Regions from separate parts of the Bradyrhizobium septentrionale genome, predicted to be linked through region 1. Evidence: riboswitches for the same ligand, from Rfam matches in the RefSeq annotation. Region 1 holds a riboswitch; each other region holds the start of a gene.
The links. Region 1 has a riboswitch for ZMP and ZTP ahead of HAP48_RS10135 (serine hydroxymethyltransferase). Riboswitches for the same ligand answer to the same signal wherever they lie in the genome.
Positions count from the first base shown of each region.

Region 2: linked by a shared signal. The riboswitch ahead of folB (dihydroneopterin aldolase) and the one ahead of HAP48_RS10135 (serine hydroxymethyltransferase) in region 1 are both predicted to bind ZMP and ZTP.
Region 3: linked by a shared signal. The riboswitch ahead of HAP48_RS43495 (bifunctional 5,10-methylenetetrahydrofolate dehydrogenase/5,10-methenyltetrahydrofolate cyclohydrolase) and the one ahead of HAP48_RS10135 (serine hydroxymethyltransferase) in region 1 are both predicted to bind ZMP and ZTP.

Region 1 is NZ_CP088285.1:1,726,175-1,732,990, forward strand. It holds gene HAP48_RS10110 (SDR family NAD(P)-dependent oxidoreductase) at 1-504, opposite strand, end outside; gene HAP48_RS10115 (enoyl-CoA hydratase/isomerase family protein) at 647-1,444, opposite strand; gene HAP48_RS10120 (amidohydrolase family protein) at 1,469-2,281, opposite strand; gene HAP48_RS10125 (helix-turn-helix domain-containing protein) at 2,354-3,232, opposite strand; gene HAP48_RS10130 (hypothetical protein) at 3,322-3,486, shown strand; ZMP/ZTP riboswitch at 3,554-3,638, shown strand; gene HAP48_RS10135 (serine hydroxymethyltransferase) at 3,673-4,953, shown strand; gene HAP48_RS10140 (outer membrane protein assembly factor BamB family protein) at 4,973-6,805, opposite strand.
Region 2 is NZ_CP088285.1:6,332,292-6,339,107, forward strand. It holds gene HAP48_RS31815 (formate dehydrogenase beta subunit) at 1-879, opposite strand, end outside; gene HAP48_RS31820 (formate dehydrogenase subunit gamma) at 876-1,352, opposite strand; gene HAP48_RS31825 (LysR family transcriptional regulator) at 1,599-2,495, shown strand; gene folB (dihydroneopterin aldolase) at 2,544-2,951, opposite strand; ZMP/ZTP riboswitch at 2,987-3,067, opposite strand; gene HAP48_RS31835 (PAS domain-containing sensor histidine kinase) at 3,175-5,496, opposite strand; gene HAP48_RS31840 (cation-efflux pump) at 5,690-6,816, opposite strand, start outside.
Region 3 is NZ_CP088285.1:8,630,236-8,637,051, reverse strand. It holds gene HAP48_RS43530 (PAS domain-containing sensor histidine kinase) at 1-317, shown strand, start outside; gene HAP48_RS43525 (GrlR family regulatory protein) at 590-940, opposite strand; gene HAP48_RS43520 (hypothetical protein) at 1,178-1,615, shown strand; gene HAP48_RS43515 (VOC family protein) at 1,726-2,109, opposite strand; gene HAP48_RS43510 (hypothetical protein) at 2,377-3,000, shown strand; gene HAP48_RS43505 (hypothetical protein) at 3,214-3,741, shown strand; gene HAP48_RS43500 (hypothetical protein) at 3,858-4,262, opposite strand; ZMP/ZTP riboswitch at 4,478-4,557, shown strand; gene HAP48_RS43495 (bifunctional 5,10-methylenetetrahydrofolate dehydrogenase/5,10-methenyltetrahydrofolate cyclohydrolase) at 4,573-5,436, shown strand; gene HAP48_RS43490 (MaoC/PaaZ C-terminal domain-containing protein) at 6,538-6,816, shown strand, end outside.

The DNA of each region.
Region 1 (6,816 bases):
AAGATGGATCAATGCCGCCTTGCTGACCGCGTAAGCGATACTGCTGCCACCTGGTGCAACCCCGGCAATTGACGCGATATTGACAATGCGACCTGCCTTGTGCCGCCGAAGTTCAGAGGCAAAACCCCGTGCGAGCAGAAATGGTCCGCGAAGATTCGTTTCAAGAATCCGATCCCAGATCTCCGGCGTTAGCGCGTCGAGCTCCTTGAACGGGATGCCGACGTTCCACGCGGCGTTGTTGATCAGAATATCGATCCGGCCAAAATGGCCGGCCACGGCTTTGACGCACGCATCGATCGATTGAGGATCCCGCTGATCAAGCTGGACCGCATGGCTGCGCCGGCCAGCCATCCGCAGCGCCTCAACCAATTCACCCGCCCGCGCCGCTTCCGCTACGTAGGAAACGGCAACGTCCGCACCGGCGGCGGCGAGAGCCTTGGTAATCGCCTCTCCAATTCCACCCGACCCGCCGGTGACCAATGCGACTTTTCCGTTGATATCCATGGCTCCCCCTCGTTCGCACGAACGGCAACGCTCAGGGTCAAAGATACACGTTTCAACGGAACCGGCAAAATTGCGCCTGAATGTCATCGTGCGGCATCACCCTGCCGCCCGTGCTCGGCAATGCAAGCATCTGGTTGGCGGCCTAGCCAGGCAGCGGCCAGGTGACGTCCCTGCCCTTCAGTTCCTTGTAGCGTCGGGTGTGGGCGCGAATGCTTCCGAGATCCGACATGGCGCGCGACAGCAGGTCCCGGTCGAGCCGCGCGGCGGCATCGATCGCCGTCATTGTGGTCGCCTGCAGCGCGCGCTTCGAAAACGCGTAGGCCGTGTAGCAATCCGGCGGTACCAACGCCGCCCAAACGACGGCCGCATCGAGCAACTTGTCCGGCGCGACCGTCTGCTGGACGACGCCCAGTCGCGTCGCCGCGGCGAGATCGTAGACCTGACCAAACAGCGTCAATTCGAAAGCCGATCGAGGACCGATCGCATGCTTGATGATCTCGCAGTAGACAGCCGGCATCGGAATGCCGATGGGGACCTCGTTCAGCGCGAACTGCAGCGGACCTTCGCTGGCGATCCGGTGATCGCAATCGATCGCAGTGATGAATCCACCTGCATAGGCATGGCCGTTGATCGCAGCTACCGTCGGCCTCGGATACGTGAAGAGACGGAGGTTCGTCGCACGATATTCGTCGAACCAAGCATCGATCTCCTTGATTGATTGGCGCGCGAACATCGGGAAGTGATGATCGAAGTCGAGACCTGCCGTGAACACCGCGCCAGATCCGGTCAACACGACGGCGCAATCGGCGAACTCGGCTTCCAGGCGGTCGAAGGCTGCGTGAAGGTCGGCGAAGAAGGTCGGATTCTGCGCATTGACCTTGTTGGTGTTCATTGTCACTACGGCAACGTGCGGGTGCTTGCGTTCAATGATCCAGGGCATCGGTCATCCTATGGTTGCGAAAGATCAGGCAAGCTTGAACAGACGCCACGCGTTGTCGGTCAAGAATGCCGAACGGGCGTCGACGCCGAGTTGGAGGTCGTCGAGACCGGCGAGGCACTCACCTGCGGGCCAGAAGGGATGGTTGGATCCGAAGAGAACCCGATGCCTTTTGTTGCCGCGCATATACCCGACGAGATCGGACGGGTAGCGGCTGACCTTGTAGGCCGATGTGTCGATGAAGACGTTCGGGTACTTCATGACCAGCGATAACATCTCGCCGAGCCACGGGACGCCGATATGGCCGCCGAGAATGCGAAGCTCGGGAAATTCGAGCGCGACACGATCGAGATAGGGAATGGGACGCCCCGGTTCGGATTCGCGCAGAGGCCCCGCGTGTCCGACCTGCGTGCAGAACGGGATATCGAGTTCGCAGCACTCCGCGAACAGAGGATAGTACCGGCGATCGTCCGGCGGCAGCCCCCACACCCAGGGCAGAATACGTAGTCCCTTAAAGCCGTCTCTCTTCACGCGCAGCCTCAACTCTCGTACCGCGTCCATCGGGCGGAAGAGATCGACCGAAGCGATTCCAACGAAGCGGTCAGGGTGAGCCTGGCAGTGTTGGGCGACCTCGTCGTTACTGATCATCGGCCCGCCCGGACCGTGCCAGCCACAGAGCATGCCCATAGAAACGCCTGCACGATCCATCTCGGCAAGCGTGTCTCCGATAGGGGGCGCCGTTTCCGACCATTTGCCGGGTCTCCACCGACGCAACGACTCGAACATCGGATCCCCGATCCAAGCGGGATTCGGATGCTGCATCCAGGCGTCGATGATCATTCTGAGCTGCCCGCGTCTGACGATGGATCGAGGCGACGGCCCGCGACCTGCCAGCGTGAAGGGCGAACCTGCTCAACCGGATTCGGTCGTGGTCCCGAGTGGCCACACCGCCATCACTAGACGCGAGGATCGTTCGGCGTCTTGAAGAAATCGGACAGCCTGCGCACGGGGCCTGCCCCACGCCTGCCGGAACGCCCCGGGCGTGACACCGGCGTGTCGCCGAAACTCTCTGGTGAGGTGGGCCTGATCGGAAAATCCGAGATCAGATGCAATCCCCGACAGACCATCGCCTCCCGCCGCGATTTCGTAGACCGAGCGACGGAACCGCTGCACGGCAAGAAAACGCTTGGGCGGGCAACCGGTCGACGTTCGCACTCGCCTCTGCAGCGTCCGGACCGATTTACCGATATGGCCCGCCAGGTCGCTCACCCGGCCATGCGGCGCATCCAGCGGGTCGCACCCCAGGATCGAGGGGGGCCTCGCCTTCCGCGCGAGCGCGAGTAACATCAGATCCACGCTGTCGAGGATGTCAAAGCACGATGGACTGTCCCGGACGATTCGCGCCAGCGCATCGCGACACGCGACGATCGTCGGATTGTGGACGCTCGGCGTTCCCGGGCAATTCGGTTTCAACTTGACGCCGACGATCCAACCGAAGAACGCCCTTCCTTTTCTTCTGCAATTGAGGCTCGGCTCGTTGAAGACCACTTTGCCGGCCGAATCGCCTTCCCGGAATACGAAGGCAAGCTCCTTGAGCGGGGAAGCGAACGATATCCGGCTTTCCGTCAGCCGGCCCCGGTCTTTCAGGATATAGATCGAGTCCACAAAGGCGGCCTGATCGTCGCGCGGTGCGAATTCAGCGTAGAACGAGGGATGGGCGAAGACGCTGTCTTCGCCTTTGTCCGTTTTGATCGGACCAACGGTCATCAGTTTTCGACGCTTGATCAGCAATTGCTTGGTTCGCTGTTGAATGCACTTACGACTGATCTATCATACACCTCCGTAGCGGCAATTTAAACGCAAAGCCGCCGGTGTAGAAGGTGGCCCATTGGTTCGCGATGATCGGCTCTTCTGACAAGCAGCTGCTCGCCGGCACCGTGCGGGTGAACACCTTGCGCGCCTTCAGCTATATGATGCCGTTCGGCGGCATGATGCCTGCCGGCGTCGGCCGCGAAAGTGGCATCGCCCTTATTCGCGGTCATTGAACTGGTCGTTGCGAAAGGTCCGCCGGTCGGCTAAGTTATGCTCTACGAAGAGTCTCCGTGCTCATTCGTCCTTTCGCGCGACTGGCGAGCCAACGTGGAATTGACCACGGTGAAGCGCAAAGGGTACGACGCCGATCGCCTGGGCAACCCATCTGCTGGAAAAACAGCGTGTTGAGGAGCCCGAGCATGCCGTCGTTTCGCAACGAACTGTCCATCAACGATCAAGAGATCGCCGCCGCCCTTGCGGGCGAAGAGCGCCGTCAGCAGGACGGCGTCGAACTGATTCCGTCCGAGAATTACACCTACCCGGAGGTGCTCGAACTGCTCGGATCGGTCTTCACCAATGAATATTCGGAAGGATATCCGGGACGCCGATACTACGGCGGCCAGCAGTATACGGACAACATCGAGAACCTCGCGCGGCAGCGGGCCTGCTCGCTGTTTCGTGCCGGGCACGCCAACGTTCAGCCGCTTTCCGGGTCACCGATGAATCAGGCCGTTTATCTCGGCCTACTGAATCCCGGCGACACCATTCTCGCCATGGACCTGTCCCATGGCGGTCATCTCACCCATGGCGCGCCGGTGTCCCACATGGGGCGCCTGTTCAACTTCATTCGCTACAAGACGGCGCCGTCAAACGGCGGCGCGATCGATTTCGACGCATTGCGCGCGATGGCGCGTGAAGCGCGCCCGAAGATGGTGTTGTGCGGCTACAGCTCCTATCCGCGCGACCTGGACTATGCGGCGTTCAAGAGCATTGCCGACGAGGTCGGCGCGCTGACGATGGCTGACGTGAGCCATTATGGCGGACTGGTTGCCGCTGACGTCATGCGCAATCCGCTTGATGCCGGCTTCGACGTCATGACGACGACATCCCACAAGTCGCTGCGCGGCCCCCGCGGCGGGATCATCCTGTGCCGGAAGGAACATGCCGGCCGGATCGATGCTTCGGTCTTTCCCGGTTTGCAGGGCGGACCTCACATGAACGTCGTGGCGGGGATTGCCGTGACGCTCAGGAAGGCGGCGACGGCGGATTTCCAGGCCTACGCACGGCAGGTCTTGCGCAACGCGAAGGCGCTTGCCGGCGCGCTGATGGAGCGCGGGATGAAGCTGGTCACCGACGGGACCGACAATCACATGATGGTCGTCGATACGGCAGCATCCGTCGGACTGGACGGGCGAGCGGCCGAGGACGTGCTCGATGCCATCGCCATCACCACGAACAAGCAAGTCATTCCGGACGATCCGCGCCCGCCGCTGCGGCCGAGCGGCGTTCGCCTTGGGACACCGGCGGCGACCACGCGCGGCATGGGAGAAGCCGAAATGCATCGTATCGGCGGGTTCATCGCGGCGGCGCTGCAGGCGAATGGAGACGATACGGTCGTCGCGCGCCTCAGGTCAGAATGCACCGAGATGTGCCGGGCTTTTCCTGTTCCGGGCGTGGTGTCCGCCTCCGGACCGAACTGATCGGCGGCACACCGGCGCATCAGGGATTGCCGACCTCGAAGGCCAGCAGAACGTTGCCGGGCAATCCGCTCCACTGCGCGTAGCCGGAATTGACGTACAGCATGTGATCCACAACGATCGGACCCGGTCCGTCCATGGCACCGCCACGGGCCGAGACGCCATTCACCGTAGTGTAGTCGCGGGCGGTGTCGATCTCCCAAAGCAGCCGTGCGTCATCGGTCGCATAGGCGCGCAAGAAGCCGCTCACGCCGCCCGAGAACACGACGCCGGGAATCACGGTGATCGCGGCCGACAGCGCCGGGCTGCACTGGGGGCGGTCGCCGCAGGCCACCGGCGCCACCTGCATCGTGATCTTCCCGGTCGCGAGATCCAGCCCGAACAGGCCGCCGCCTTCGCTTGAGTTCAGACGCCTCGTGCCGTCCCTTAGAAACCGCACGTCCGAATTGGCGACATAGATACGGTCCTGGTCCGCAGCCGAGCCCCATTCGGTCCCGCCCAACGGGCCGCCCTGGCCGATCCGCGTCTGCCACAGGATCTTGCCCTCATTGTCGGGATCCAGCGCATGGACCACGCCGGATTTCTGGCCGATCGCCAGCACGCGTTGCCCGCTACGCAGGCTCACCAGGATGGGCGATTGTCCAAAATCATGATCGGGACCGCGGCTGTCAGGACAGTTCGACTGGTCGGTGCCGAAACACGCAACGACGAAGCTGTCCCTGGGCGTGGCCTGCTGATGCCAAAGCATCCGGCCGGTCGCCAGATCGAATGCGAGGACGGCATCGCTGGTATCGGTCGCCGGATCGGCATAGCTGTTCGACGTCGCGACATAGAGCGCCCCGCGTTGCACGTCGATCGTCGGCGCGGACCAGACCGACGCTCCGGCCGGACCGAACAGCTGGGTGCCGATGGCGTTCGTCTTGGTCGGATGCGGCGTTTCAGGAATGGTGTAGCTCTTCCAGATCTGCGCGCCGGTCTCGGCCTTCAACGCAACGACGCTGCCGCGAAACGTGCAGCATTGGTAGGTCGGCCGCGACCCCGTGGCCTCCTCGATCGACGAAACCCCGACATAGACGACGCCGGAATGGAAGACGGGCGCGCCGGTGATCCGGGCGGCCAGATGGTCGTCGACCCTGCTCTTCCAGATCAGCGCGCCGGTCGCAGCATTCACGGCGTAGACGTTGGCGAACACGTCGCCAAAGAAGATCGCGGGCTGGCCGTTGTCCAGCGGGGCAAAACTGATCGCGGTGCGGACCGCCGCCTCGGTCGGAAACACCCAGCGGGTGCATCCGCTTTTGGCGTCGAGGGCGTGGACCTTGCGGTCGCCGCCGCCGACGAACAGCAGGCCGCCGACGACGGTCGGCTGAGCGAAGGCGGTGGACGTGTTCGGGAATCCGAACGCCCATTTCAGACGTAACCGAGGGACTTCATCTGATGTGAGGCCAGCCGTTGCCGCCGGCTGAAACCGGCTGTTGTTGAGATCCGCGCCCCAACCGTTCCACCCTGGCCCATCGGTCGGCTGCGGAAAGCCGGCCTCGCTCGGGGCGCATTGGCCTGCGTTCCCGGTCGACGCATGCGACGCGGCCTTGCCGGTGACGAGCGAGGCGACCGCCGCGCGCTCGTCACCGGTCAGCCCCTGCGCGAAGGATGCCATCGCGCCCGTGGTGATCGCACCCAGAACCTCGTCGAACGATTTTGCCTGCAGCGCGGCGCGGCTCGGCACGCGACTATCCGCGTTGCCGCTGTCGTGGCACTGCGCGCAGCGTTGCGCGTAGAGCGCGGCGGCGCGTTGCTGCGCTGTCGCCGGAAGGCAAGACCAGATCAGGATGACGGCCGTCGCAGCAACCAGTTTCATCGTCGTTCACC
Region 2 (6,816 bases), 4.6 Mb from region 1:
GGGCAGCGGCGGCTTCGCCCGCACGATGCCGCGGCGGCCCTCGAGGCTTTCCAGGAGCGAGGTCTCCTCGCCACAGACATAGGCGCCTGCGCCGACCCGCACCTCGAGATCGAACTCATGCGCCGAGCCGCCGATTCGCTTGCCGAGCAAGCCGGCGCGCCGGGCGGCTGCGATCGCCGCGTTCATCGCCGCGACCGCATGCGGATATTCCGAGCGGATGTAGATGTAGCCCTTGGTGGCGCCGACCGTTATGCCCGCGATCGTCATGCCCTCGATCACGACGAAGGGGTCGCCTTCCATGATCATGCGGTCGGCGAAGGTGCCGCTGTCGCCTTCGTCGGCGTTGCAGACGATGTATTTGCGGTCGGCGCTGGCCTGCGCCACCGTCTTCCATTTGATGCCGGTGGGGAAGCCGGCGCCGCCGCGGCCGCGCAAGCCTGAGGTGGTGACGTCGGCCAGGATCTGGTCGGAGGTCAGCGTCAGCGCCCGCTCCAGGCCCTTGTAGCCGCCATGGGCGCGGTAGTCGTCGACCGAGCGCGGATCGACCACGCCGCAGCGCACGAAGGTCAGGCGGGTCTGGCGCTTCAGCCAGGGGATCTCGTCTGTGACACCGAGCCGCAGGGCATGCTGGCCGTTGCCGGCCATCGCATCGAGCAGGGCAGGGACGTCAGACGTGGTCACGGGGCCGAACGCGACGCGGCCCTGGGCGGTCGCAAGCTCGACCATCGGCTCCAGCCAGCACAGCCCGCGCGAGCCGGTCCTGACGATCTCGACCGCGGCGCCACGCGCGGTGGCAGCCTGCTCGAAGGCGAGCGCGACATCGTCGGCGCCGACGGCGACGGCCGCTGCATCGCGGGGGATGTAGATCCGCATCGTCATCGCTGTGCCTCCGCGACCAGCGCGTCGATTCGTGCCTCATCGAGCCGGCCGACCACGCGGCCATCCAGCATCGCCGACGGCGCGGTGGCGCACAGCCCGAGGCAGTAGATCGGCTCCAGCGTCACGCGTTCATCGGCCGTGGTATGTCCCAGCGAAACGCCGAGCTTGGCCTCCGCACGCGCCGCCAACGCATCGCCGCCGGCAGCCTGGCAGGCCTCGGCGCGGCACAGCTTGAGGACGTGGCGTCCGGCCGGTTGCTTGCGGAAGTCGTGGTAGAAGGTGAACACGCCGTGCACCTCGGCGCGGGACAGGTTGAGCGCCTCGGCGACCATCGGGATCGCCGGCTCCGGCACGTAGCCGAACGCCTCCTGCAGCGCATGCAGGATCACCAGCGTGGCGCCTTCAAGCCCGGCATGTTCGGCGATGATGTCAGCGCCGCGCGCCGCGTCCCAGGGTTCGTATCGCACCGTCATTCGCGCATCTCACGATCCAGTTTTTTGCTTTGCACATCTGCATTGGAATCCTTCGAAACATCAATAAAGCTGTCTCATGCGGCGATTGCGAAACGCGATTAATAGCGTTGCGCAATCGGACCATTTAGGATCGCAATAATGGTCTGGAATCACGCACTTCCGTCGCGTATTGGGATTGGGGATCGCGCCGCGGTCGTGGTACGTGTGACAGTGTTGGGACACCGTTTTTCCGATGGGGTTTGATCCTTGATCGACAAGCTGGAACTTCTGTTGGCGCTGGCCAAGGAGCGGCATTTTGGCCGGGCCGCGGAGGCCTGCGGCGTCACTCAGCCGACCATGTCGACCAGCCTCAAGCAGCTCGAGGAGATCCTCGGCGTGATGCTGGTGCAGCGCGGCTCCCGCTTCCAGGGCTTCACGCCGGAAGGGGAGCGGACGCTCGACTGGGCCCGGCGCATCGTCGGCGATACGCGGGCGATGAAGCAGGAGATCAACAGCCTCAAGGACAAGCTGTCGGGCGAGATCCGGATCGCGGCGATCCCGACCGTGCTCGGCATGGTGGCCGCGCTCACCACGCCGTTCCGGGCGCGTCATCCCGATGTGCGCTTCCGCATCCAGTCCTGCACGTCGGCCGACGTGCTCGGCCTCTTGGAAAATCTCGAGGTCGACGCCGGGCTGACCTATATCGAGAACGAGCCGATCGGCAAGGTCCGCACCATCCCGCTCTACAACGAGAGCTACCGGCTGCTGACGGCGCCCGACGCGATGTTCGGCGACCGCAAACAGGTGACGTGGAAGGAAGTCGGCACCGTGCCGCTCTGCCTGCTGACGCCCGACATGCAGAACCGCCGCATCATCGACCGTGCGCTGACCTCGGTCGGCGCGGAGGCGACGCCGACGCTGACCTCGAATTCGCTGCTGGTGCTGTACACCCATGTGAAGACCGGCCGCTGGGCCAGCGTGATGCCGGCCAAGCTCGCCGAGACGCTCGGTCTTGCCGATGCCGTGCGCAGCATTCCGATCGTCGATCCGGTCGTGGACTACAGCATCGGCATGGTGATCCCGCAGCGCGATCCGATGACGCCGCTGATCGCGGCCCTGGTGCAGGTTGCGCGTGAGGTCGCGCCGACGCTGGAGCCGTCGTAGCGTCGCGCGGCCGTCGAACCTCGCTCCCGCAGGCCGGGAGGTCCGTCATCAGGCGGTGACCATGCGCGTGTTGTCAGGTTCGATTTCCAGATCGACCCGGCCGAGGCTGATCTGGATGCCGACGCGCTCGATGGTGTGGGCAATTGGCGGGCTCGATTTCGCCACGGCGACCGTCGCGGTTTCCATCAGCGCGAAGCGCCGCAGCAGGCCGGCCGCGATGGTCTCGCCGAGCGCTTCAAGGGTCTGGAATTTGCGCGAGGACGCGATGCGCACGGCTTCGTCCACCACGGCGTCATATCTGACGGAGCAATCCAGATCATCGCTGCGATGGGTCCGTACCTCGCGCAGCGTTGCCGAAATATCGAACGTGAATCTCTGGCCGAGCGACCGTTCCTCCTCGAACAGGCCGTGATAGCCATATGTTGTGAGGCCGGTGATCGTGATCGACGTGCGCATGGGCAGCTCCTGCAGGAAGCGATTGATCGGGATGTCCCGATTGCCCAGGCGAACGGCAGGTTGCTCCGCGCTTCCCGATGGTGCTCCATCCAAGGTCGCCAGTCGCGCGAGAGGGTAGCTGAATAGCAGCTTTCGACCGCGCCAACAATCGCGATCCGCGAAGCTCCGTCATGCATTGGCGGCATCGTTTGCGCTGCAGCCGCCCACGCCGCCGGGATTTGCCTTACGCCGCCTCCGGCAGCTTGCTCTGCAGGGTGCGCGGATCGCGCGGCAGCGTGATGCGGACGACGGTGCCGACGCCGAGCCTGGAGCGCAGCCGCATCGAGCCGCCATGCAGATTGGTGAGCGAGCGCGCGATCGCAAGCCCGAGGCCCGAGCCCTGGTAGCTCTTGGTGAGCTGGCTCTCGACCTGCTCGAACGGCTTGCCGAGCCGGCGCAGCGATTCCGGCGCGATGCCGATGCCGCTGTCGGCGATCAGCAGCACGATCGAGTCGTCCAGCATCTGGCCGCGCACCAGCACGCGGCCGTGGTCCGGCGTGAACTTCACCGCGTTGGAGAGCAGGTTGACGATGATCTGCTTGACGGCGCGGCGGTCGGCGACAACCGAGATCGTACTTTCGATCTCCGATTCCAGCGACAATCCCTTGTGCTCGGCGCGACCGGAGACCACCCGCAGGGATTCCGCGAGGATGCCGGAGAGGTCGAGCGGCTCCATGTCGAACTTCATGCGGCCGGCTTCGATCCTCGACATGTCGAGGATGTCGTTGATGACCTCGAGCAGGTATTTCCCCGATGTCAGGATGTCGTGGCAGTATTCCTGGTACTTGTCCGAGCCGAGCGTGCCGAACAGTCCGCTGCCCATGATCTCGGAGAAGCCGATGATGGCGTTGAGCGGCGTGCGCAACTCGTGGCTCATATTGGCGAGGAATTTCGACTTCGCGGCGTTGGCGTCCTCGGCGCGGGTCTTTTCCTGCGAATATTTCTCGGCAAGGTCGGCGAGCTCGACCGCCTGCCGCTCCAGCTCGGATTGCGAGCGCTGCAGGTCGATCACGGTGGCGCGCAGGCGCAGATCGTTGTCGACCAGCTTCTGCTCGTGCGCCTTGATGCGGGTGATGTCGGTGCCGACCGAGACGTAGCCGCCGTCCTTGGTGCGGCGTTCGCTGATGTGCAGCCAGCTGCCGTCGTCGAGCTGCGCTTCGAAGGTGCGCGCGCCGGGCGCCGGCACGCCGCTCTCGTGCAGGCGGGTACGCACCTCGGGCATGCTGCCGACCTCGATCACGGTCTCGTAGGAGGTGCCGGGGCTGACGGCCGAGTCCGGCAACTTGTGCAGCCGCTGGAAGTGCGAGTTGCAGAGCACGAGGCGGTCCTCGGCGTCCCAGAGCACGAAGGCCTCCGGAATGGTCTCGATCGCGTCGCGCAGCCGGAGGTCGGCTTCGACCGACTTTTCCGCGAGGCTCTTCTGCTCGGTGACGTCGATGGCGATGCCGATCAGATGCAGGCCGCCGCCGGCCGCAGCGTAGCTGAGCTCGCAGCGCACGCGCAGCCAGATCCAGTGGCCGCCGACATGCCGCATGCGGAAGCTCTGGTCGATGTGATCGATCTTGCCGGCGATCAGCTGGTCGGCGATCTCGAACAGGTTGATGTCGTCGGAATTCACCAGCGTGTTGACCTCGCCGAAGGTGAGGAGGTCGTTGCGGCTGTCGAGCCCGAGCAGGGTGAACATCGACTGCGACCAGAAGATCCTGCCGCGCGACAGGTCCCAGTCCCACAATCCGCAGCGGCCGCGATTGAGCGCGGTGTCGATCCGGCCGCGCACGGCGTCGTTGATCAGATCGCCCTCGCGGGCGCGGGTCGATTGCCAGTGGAAGGCGAAGCCGAGGATCAGCACCACGAAGCTCGTGGTCGCCGACAACGTTATCGAGAGCGCTGCGTCCGATCCCCAGATCGGCTCGTTCATCTCCTGGATGACGACGACCTGGCCGGGCAGCGACTTGACAAGCTGCGAGATCGCCAGCGCGCCGGTGCCGCCCGGCAACGTCATGTCGTTCACCGTCCCCTGCTGGCCCGGCGCGATCATCAGCTGCGCGGTGGAGACGATGTCGAGGATGCGGTCGTTCTCGCCCGCGCTATCGATCGGCACCCGCGCCAGCACGCGGTGATCGGCGCCGGTGATGATGACATGGCGGCCGTAAGCGATGCCCCAGGACGGAATCAGGTCCGGCAGCAGCTCCTGCATCCGCTCGATGTTGACGAGCCGCTCGCGACGGACCGAGGTCAGGCGATCGAGACGTTCGGCGAGGATGTCGGACAGCGCAGCGAGGTCGCGCTTCATCGCGCCGCGCTTCTGCCGGGTCTGGTCGATCACCTGGACAAAGGCGCCGAGGCAGATCGTGATGAGGAAGGCGATGATGAGAGTGGGCACAGCGCGGCGCAGTGCAGGCTCGGCCGTCAGGAGCCTGTGATAGGCCGGTTTTGCGATCGATTGCGCCAATCCCTTGATCGAATCGGATTGGACGCACGCATTCGCTGCATGCGCGCGCGCCATGCCTTAGACCCCCGCTCTAAGCTGATTTTTTACCCGGTTCGGATGCTCCCCACGAGGCATCCGAATCATGATGATTTGAATCCAGATTTCGCAGGCTGTCGAGAGTCAACGATTCGTTAATGCGAAATAATTCTTGTCCAAATCAGAATCAGTGCGCGCAAAGTGAGTCCGAAACAGGAACGGCTCCGTAGAATTACGCGCGCGTTGGTTCTGCGTGACTGATCACACGCTTCACGGTGGGGAACGCGCGGCGCAGTTTGCGTTCGATTGCGTCGACGCTTTCGTGCACCTTGATCACACTCATCGAGGGCGCGGCGCGGCAATGAAAATTGACGATCTCGCCGGCGTCGGTGTTGCGGACCCGCACATTGTGGATGTCATGGATCGCGCCACCGGAGGCAAAGCCGGTCAACGCGGCCTTGATGGCTTCGACGCGGTCGGGTGCGGCGTCGGTTCCCCACGGCAGTTCCGGCTCGAGCGGCTCGATATGGGTGTCGACCTCGACGTCCTCGCCAAAATCCTCGCGGATCGCGCGCTCGAGCTCGTGGGCGATGTCGTGCGCGGCGACCAGCGCCATGTCGCTGTCGACCTCGAGGTCGATGCCGACGATCAGCCTGCCGCCGATACTGTGCACGGTGACATGGTGGATGGCGAGGCCGGAATTGCGCGCGATCACCATGATGCGCTCGCGCACGCTCTCGTTGTCGCGCGCCACCGGCACTGCGGTGAAGGTGAGGTCGGCGTCGCCGAACGTCTTGGTCATCGCCTGCTGCGCCCTGCGCTTGATGTCCTCGACGCGGTCGATCGGATAGGTGCGCGGCACCTTGGCGATGGCGTCGATGAAATGGGTGGCGCCGACCATGCGGACCCGCAGGCGGTCGACGTCGACGACGCCAGGCACCGCCTTGATGGCGGTCGTCGCCTTTTCCAGCGCGCCTTCGGGCGCGCGGTCGAGCAGGGTCTCGACCGTCTCCCGCGCCATGCGCAGGCCCAACAGGGCGATCATCACGGCGACCGCAATCGCGGCCGCGGCGTCGCCCCACCAGAAGCCGAAGCCTGCCAGCACCAGGCCGACAATGACGGCGGTCGAGCCCATCACGTCGGAGGCGAAATGCAGCGCGTCGGCGGCCAGCGCCTGGCTCTTGGTGTCGCGCGCGGCGCGGTGCAGCGCGCGGGCGCGCCACAGATTGGCGCCGATATCGATGACCAGGACGATGAAGGGAACGGCCGAGATCGACGGCGGCGGCGCGCCCTCGCGCAGATGGCTGTAGGCCTGGACCAGGATGCCGCCGGCCAGCACGTAGAGCAGGGCGATGATGA
Region 3 (6,816 bases), 2.9 Mb from region 1:
CGGTCGCACATGCGTTTCCGGACGGCAAGGCCGGCGAGGTCGAGATCCAGGTGCATGCGTCCGGCGGCGACAATGTCGAGGTGATCTTCGCCGACAATGGCTGCGGCATGAGCCTCGATGTCCGCCGCCGCGCGTTCGATCCGTTCTTCACGACACGGCGCGACCAGGGCGGCACTGGGCTCGGCCTGCACATCGTCTACAGCATTGTCACCACGCGGCTCGGCGGACGGCTCTCGCTCGACTCCGCGCCGGGCAACGGCACGCGCATCCAGATAATCCTGCCGCGCGTCGCGCCGCTGGAGCAGGCCGCGGAGTAGGTGGGACGAGGCTACGACTCCTTCACCGCCGTCATTGCGAGGAGCGATAGCGACGAAGCAATCCATTTTTCCGCTTGCGGGGCGATGGATTGCTTCGCTTCGCTCGCAATGACGTGGATCGAGCAATGCGCTCCATCTCCGTCATCCTGAGGAGCCGCGAAGCGGCGTCTCGAAGGATCGACGGCCACCAGCCGGGCCGCGCACCCTTCGAGACGCGCGCAAGAGCGCGCTCCTCAGGGTGACGGCGACGGAATCGTCAGCACTCTGAATCGCTAATTGATATCCGCGAGCTTGTGCAGCGTCGCGCTGAAGATCAGGCTGGCCTTGCCGACCAGCGCGGTGCCGCTCATGGTGCCGCGGGTGTCGGTGAAGGTGCCGGAGACGCCGATGCCGACGGGCGCGGGCCCGCCGAACAGCGGGTTGTCGGTGTCGCGCGGCGTGGTGTGGCGTTGCACAAGGACTTCGCCCTTGAAGGCGTCACCTTTCACCGTGTAGCTGCCGGTGTAATATAGATAGGCGTCGCCGCCCAGAATCTGGCCGTCGCGGAAGAGAATGACGCCGCTGCCCTTGCCGACGCGACCGTCCAGCAGGGTGACGTGAATTGAGTAGAGCCCGTTCTTCATAACGTCCCATGTACCGGCTGCCGCGCCCGCAGCAATCCGGATTGGTTTTTTATGCCAAAGCGAGCAACCTCGTGCAATGCGGCAGGTTGATTCCCGGGTCTCCCGCGTTCGGGTAAACCCTCGGTTCCTGCCAGGCAGTGTGACGGCGCGATGACAGCGGACCGTACGCGCGAATCAAAGTGGCCCGCGAAATGCATAGCTCTGGTTGCACTGGCCGGTGAGTGCTGGAGCGAACACATGACAGACTGGATTGAGTCCGGCGGCCGTTTGGCGCGCCCTCGCAGTGCCAATGGAACTTCGGCCCGTCGTGCGGGCCTCATGATGGTGTCACTCAGGCTCGGACTGGTGACGCTGGTGTCGGTGGTGGCCGTGCAAATCGCGCAGGCGCGCGATCCCGACGGTCGCTACGCCAATTCGCCGCTCAAGGAATGGTTCGATAGTCTGCGCAGCGGCAAGGGGCCGTGCTGCTCGGATGCCGACGGCAGCGCCGTCAGCGATGTCGATTGGGAGTCCAAGGACGGACATTATCGCGTGCGTCTCGACGGCCAGTGGTTCGATGTTCCCGATGAGGCTGTGGTCACCGTGCCGAACCGCGCGGGCCGCACCATGGTCTGGCCGATCAAGAGCTACATGGGCGTGACGATCCGCTGCTTCATGCCGGGCAGCATGACGTAGCGGTCAGGGGTGACGAGCGATCCCTGATCCGCGTCATCCTGAGGTGCGAGCCTTGCGGCGCAATTGCGCCGCTGAACTCGCACCTCAGGATGACGGGGATGCGTCGTCGCTCACACGTACTTCTTGTCGCGCTCGAGCAGTTCGATCGAGATGCCCTGCGGGCCGCGGATGAAGCAGATCCGCACGCCGGGGCGGATCGTGGTCGGCTCCTTGGTGAACTCGACACCCTTGGCCTTGATCTCGGCCGCGACCGCGTCGATGTCCTTCACCGTCAGTCCGAAATGATCGAGCCCCTGATAGGGCGTCACCGGCGCAGCATTGACGCCGTCGCCTTGCGTCACCTCCGCGATGAACACCTTGGCGCCGCCGAGTTGAACGTCGATCCGGCCGGGGCCGCGGATGATCTCGCCGCCGAGAATGTCGCGCAGCCAGGTTGCGGTGGCCTCTGGATCGGGGCTGCGCAGATGGACGTGGTCCCAGGTGACGACAGGCATTGCGATCTCCTTGTTGTTCTTGCGCCGCTGGGGGGCACGGCACGCGCTCTCGCGCGCGAAAGTAGCGAGCGGCCGGCCGTGACGCCATCCCTCCGTCACCGCAGTCGCAAGATTGTCGTCCCGGAATGAAACCATTCCGGCCGTCAGCGATTGTTTTTCGCGTGGCCGCTCGACCTGCGGCCGTCCGGAAGCCGCTTGGCGCGATGCCTGCGTGGCTTCCTCGGTGTGCGGCGGCTCGATCGGGCGTCCAGGGGTGAGGGCACCACGATGCGGATCGGCTTGTCGTTTCAAAGAACTGCCGCCGGACGTCTCGGTCAGGGCGGCTTCTATGCCAGCCTGCTGCTGTCGATTATTGCCATAGCCGGGATCGCCGCGTGGTTCATGCTCCCCGAGCCGAGCGATGCCGGGGACCAGGAGCTGTGGCCGATCTCGCCCGCCGTCACCCGCACTGCGCAATATACATCGACCGAGGCCGAGCCCGCTCAGCCCGCAAAGGCCTCCCCAACCACGTCGGCAGATGAGCCGGCCACGGTGGGCATGGCGACCGCCCCGCCGGCGATTGAGTCGGCGAAGCCGTCCGAGTCCGGCGCCGAACGGTCGCCGCTGGAGAAGCTGCGGATCGCCTCGCAATCATGGCGGCGCGGCGGGCTGGGCTCGAAGGCGCTGGTGACCCTGACGCTGCGCAACGCCAATGATTTCGCGGTCAAGGACATCGAGATCGCCTGCGCCTTCATCCGCCGCGACGGCAGCCCCCTGACCGAGCGCAAGCGGCTGATATCGGACACCATTGCCATGAAAAGCCGCAAGACCTACTCGCGGATGCTGATCGGGTTCGTCAACGTTAACGCAAACAAGGCGAAATGCTCTGTCGTGACCGCCAGCCGCGTTTAATCCCCATTCCCGAAAAAGTGACCGGGAATTGACTTGGCGGGTGAACCGTAACGGCCAGGCAGGAACTAACTAATAAGCCGACCGTTAGAGAACGACCCGGGAGCGCGATGGCGTCTGTCCGGGTGATCATGCGCAAACGATGAGTTCGTTGCGCGATGACTGATGTCGTCGCGCCAAGATGAACCGCGCCCGTAGCGCGGGGGGAGCTACCAAATGCCTGTGGCGCGTTATTTCCTGTACATGGGTGGTGTGCTGCTCGCGCTGCTCTTCGTCGTCAACCTCGTGGTGCCGCAAGAGGCCGTGGTCACCAGCCAGGGCCTGTCGTCGCCCGGTGTCGACAAGACCATAGTGCGCATCAAGTCGACCCAGAAATTGCCGGAGCGGGTGGTGTACGACACCAGCGTGCCGGCCATCGTTCCGCCGCAGGTGAACGCCGTGGCCGCTGCAGCCCCGCCGGCTGACCGCGATGCGTCGGCGCAGTCCCGCGTCCGCAATACGTTCGCCCAGTTCATTCCGCCGGAGAAGGCTGACGCGGGCAAGGGGCCGGTCGTGGCCGAAGCCAAGCCGGCTGAGCAGCCGGCGCAGGCCCAGCCGCAGGCACCGAAAAAGCGCAAGGTCGCGCGGGTCCACTCCCATCCCCAGCAGCCGATGCGGCTGGCGCAGCCCGGGATGTACCAGCCCTATCGCATCGCGCAGCAGCAGCCGCGCATGGGCTTCTTTGGCGGCTTCGGGACCTGGTAAGCGGGATCTCCGTAGCCCACTCGATACGCCGCCGCGAATGCTCGCGGCGGCATTTTCATGTCCGCGATATCAGGCCGGTCGCCGGGCGCCGATTGCGCAGGTGCCGCGCTACGCGGCTACCGCGGCAGGCGCGGAATCTTGTCGGCAAAACCGTTGTAACAGGTCAGCCGCTCGTCCTCTTCCTTGACGAACCGGCATTCATTGACGCCCTTGGCAGGCGCCGCCTTCGGCTTGGGCTGCGGCTTGAAGATCTCGTCGTAGCAGAGCAGCCGCTCCTTGGTGGCGTCGTCGATGTCGCCGCAGGCCTGGAGCTTCTGCGCGACCGATTGCGGCTTGCCGGGCGCTGGCGGCTTCTCGCCCTTCTTGGCCGCCGGCTTCTTGCCGACCTGGACCAGCGGCTTGTCGCCGATCATGGGCTGGGCGGCCGCTGCCGGCTTGTCGGCCGCGGCAGGTGGGGTGGTGCCTTGGGCAAGCGCGGCAGCCGGATACAGGAGCGCCAGCGCGAGAATGATCTGTCTCATGTCGAAATGTCCGAAATGGCGTGATGACCGGAAAGGAGCCGCCGGGACCGGAAAAGCCCGGCAAGCGCCGAGGCTTAGCGCAAGTTTTACTTGAATCCTACCCCCAGACGTTGCTCACCCGGCATCGATCCACCGGCAAAAAGCAGGGCAATTCGTCGGCGGTTGGCTCGCCCGGCGTCGTGATTTGCCTTTGCCAGGCCGGGCGGGTATGACCGCGCCATCTGCGCGACTGGCGCTTGGATGGACCACCATCGGGGAGCGCAGAGACTGAACGCCGCGCGCCTGGGCACCGCTTCGAAACGGAGGTCCCATGACGGCGAATATTCTCGACGGGCATGCACATGCCCAAATTGTCGTCGATCAGGTTGCAAGCGAACTGGACCGGCTGCCCCGCGCACCGGGGCTGGCGGTCGTGCTGGTTGGCTGTGACCCGGCGAGCCAGATCTACGTGCAGAGCAAGGTCAGGATGGCCGAACGGCTCGGCCTGCGCGGCGAGGTCGAACGCCTGCCTGATGACGCCAGCGAGGCCGATCTGCTGGCCAGGATCGAGGCGCTCAACGCGCGCGACGATATCGACGGCATCCTCGTCCAGCTGCCGCTGCCGGCCCATGTCGACGCATTGCGCGTGATGGCTGCGGTCGATCCCGCCAAGGATGTCGACGGCCTGCATGCCCTCAACGCAGGCCGGCTGTTTCACGGCGACGATGCGCTGGTGCCATGCACGCCGCTCGGCTGTCTCCGCCTGATCAAGTCGATACGGCCTGATCTCACCGGTGCGCATGCCGTGGTGATCGGCAGCTCCAACATCGTCGGCAAGCCGATGGCCGCGTTGCTGCTCCAGGAGCAGGCGACCGTGACGCAGACCCACATCCACACCCGCGGCATCAGCAGGATCTGCCGACAGGCCGATATCCTGGTCAGTGCGGTGGGGAAGGCCGGCCTGGTGCGCGGCGACTGGATCAAGCCGCAGGCCATCGTCATCGACGTCGGCACCACGCGCGTCAAGAAGCCCGACGGCGGCTACACGGTGTGCGGCGATGTCTCCTTCGACGAGGCGGTGCAAATCGCGGGCGCGATCACGCCGGTGCCGCGCGGCGTCGGCCCGATGACGATCGCCTGCCTGATGGAGAACACCGTGAAGGCGGCCAAGGCGAGGGCGGCACGGCTGCAATAGCGCGGCATGTGTGCTGCGTTGGGCGAGCGGCCGATGCCGCTCGCGCAACTGATCGCGTCCGGGCGTCTCGCGCGAAGTCGATGACGTAGGAGGTCATGGAAAGCCCGCAGCGATCGTCTATCGTCACGGTACTATGGCGCAAACGCCACAAGGCTAACTTAGGATACTTTTGTTGGGCGCAGTGCGTCCTCAACAGCACAACGCCGCCCGCTTAAAATTCCTGCGGTCGGCGCTGGCTCTAGCCCCAAGGAGGAAATGCAAAATCCTTGGCAACTAGGAGTCAGCATGAACGGCCGAGAGGTTCATCACCCAATCGGGTTATGCCGGATGCGTTTCTCGCTGTCACGAAACTGCAACGCAGCTTTGGTGGAATTGTCGCTTAGCCTGCGGGTTGGATCACCAGCGCGGGCAAGGCGGGGTCACTCTGTTACGCGGCTGAGTGGCCCCGCTCGCGCGGTCGCATTGGTTGGATCGTAAGCCGATAAGCGATCAGATTGGTGCCGTCATAGGCTTCAAGTAGATGGTCGCAAGCTAGGCAATGATACTCGCCCTTGGAGCCCGGTTCGGACCAAAGCTCCAAGCGTCGGAAGCCCGCGCCGCAGATTGGGCACGTTACGTCTGTTTTCTTCATCGCACTGACCCCAATCCCACTTGGGTATCAGTTTATCGAAACTTGCGCGGCAGAACTATGTTTAAGTCTTGTGACAGATTGGTCCCTTATGCCCGATATTTTGATCAATTGCCCAGAGACGGGGAAGCCCATTCAGACTGGTTTGGACACGGAGACTGTCATTCTTGAGACGCTGCCCAGCGTCTCGCTTCCTGTCGAGTGTCCGCACTGCGGTCGAGTGCATTACTGGAAACCAGCCGAGGCTTGGGTCTGGCAGGGTGGGAAGCCCGCACCGCACTGAATTGCTAGATGTCCTCCAGTACGACCTGTTCAAGCTCTAGGACCGCAACGCACGCAAGAAACACATGTATTCCCCCGGGGGATCGTACCCTGAGGGCGCGAGAAGTCTCTGCAATCGCCCGGGGGCATGCGCGGCCCTTTGTGGCGTTTGCGCCGTACCGTATCGTGGTGCCGTAAAGCGGAGGCGCGCGATGCTGTATGCGGAAGATCTCACCGAAGGCCAGACGTTCCAGCTCGGCAGCTACACGATCGGCGAGGCCGAGATACTTGCGTTCGCCGGCAAGTATGACCCCGTGCCGATCCACACCGATCCCACTGCGGCTGCGGCGGGTCCGTTCGGTGGCTTGATCGCAAGCGGCTTCAACACCATTGCGATCTATCAGCGCCTCGTCGTCGAGGCGATCTGGAGCAAGGTGGCGGGGATCGTCGGGCGGAGCCTGGAGATTCGTTTGCCCAGTCCGGTCCGCCCG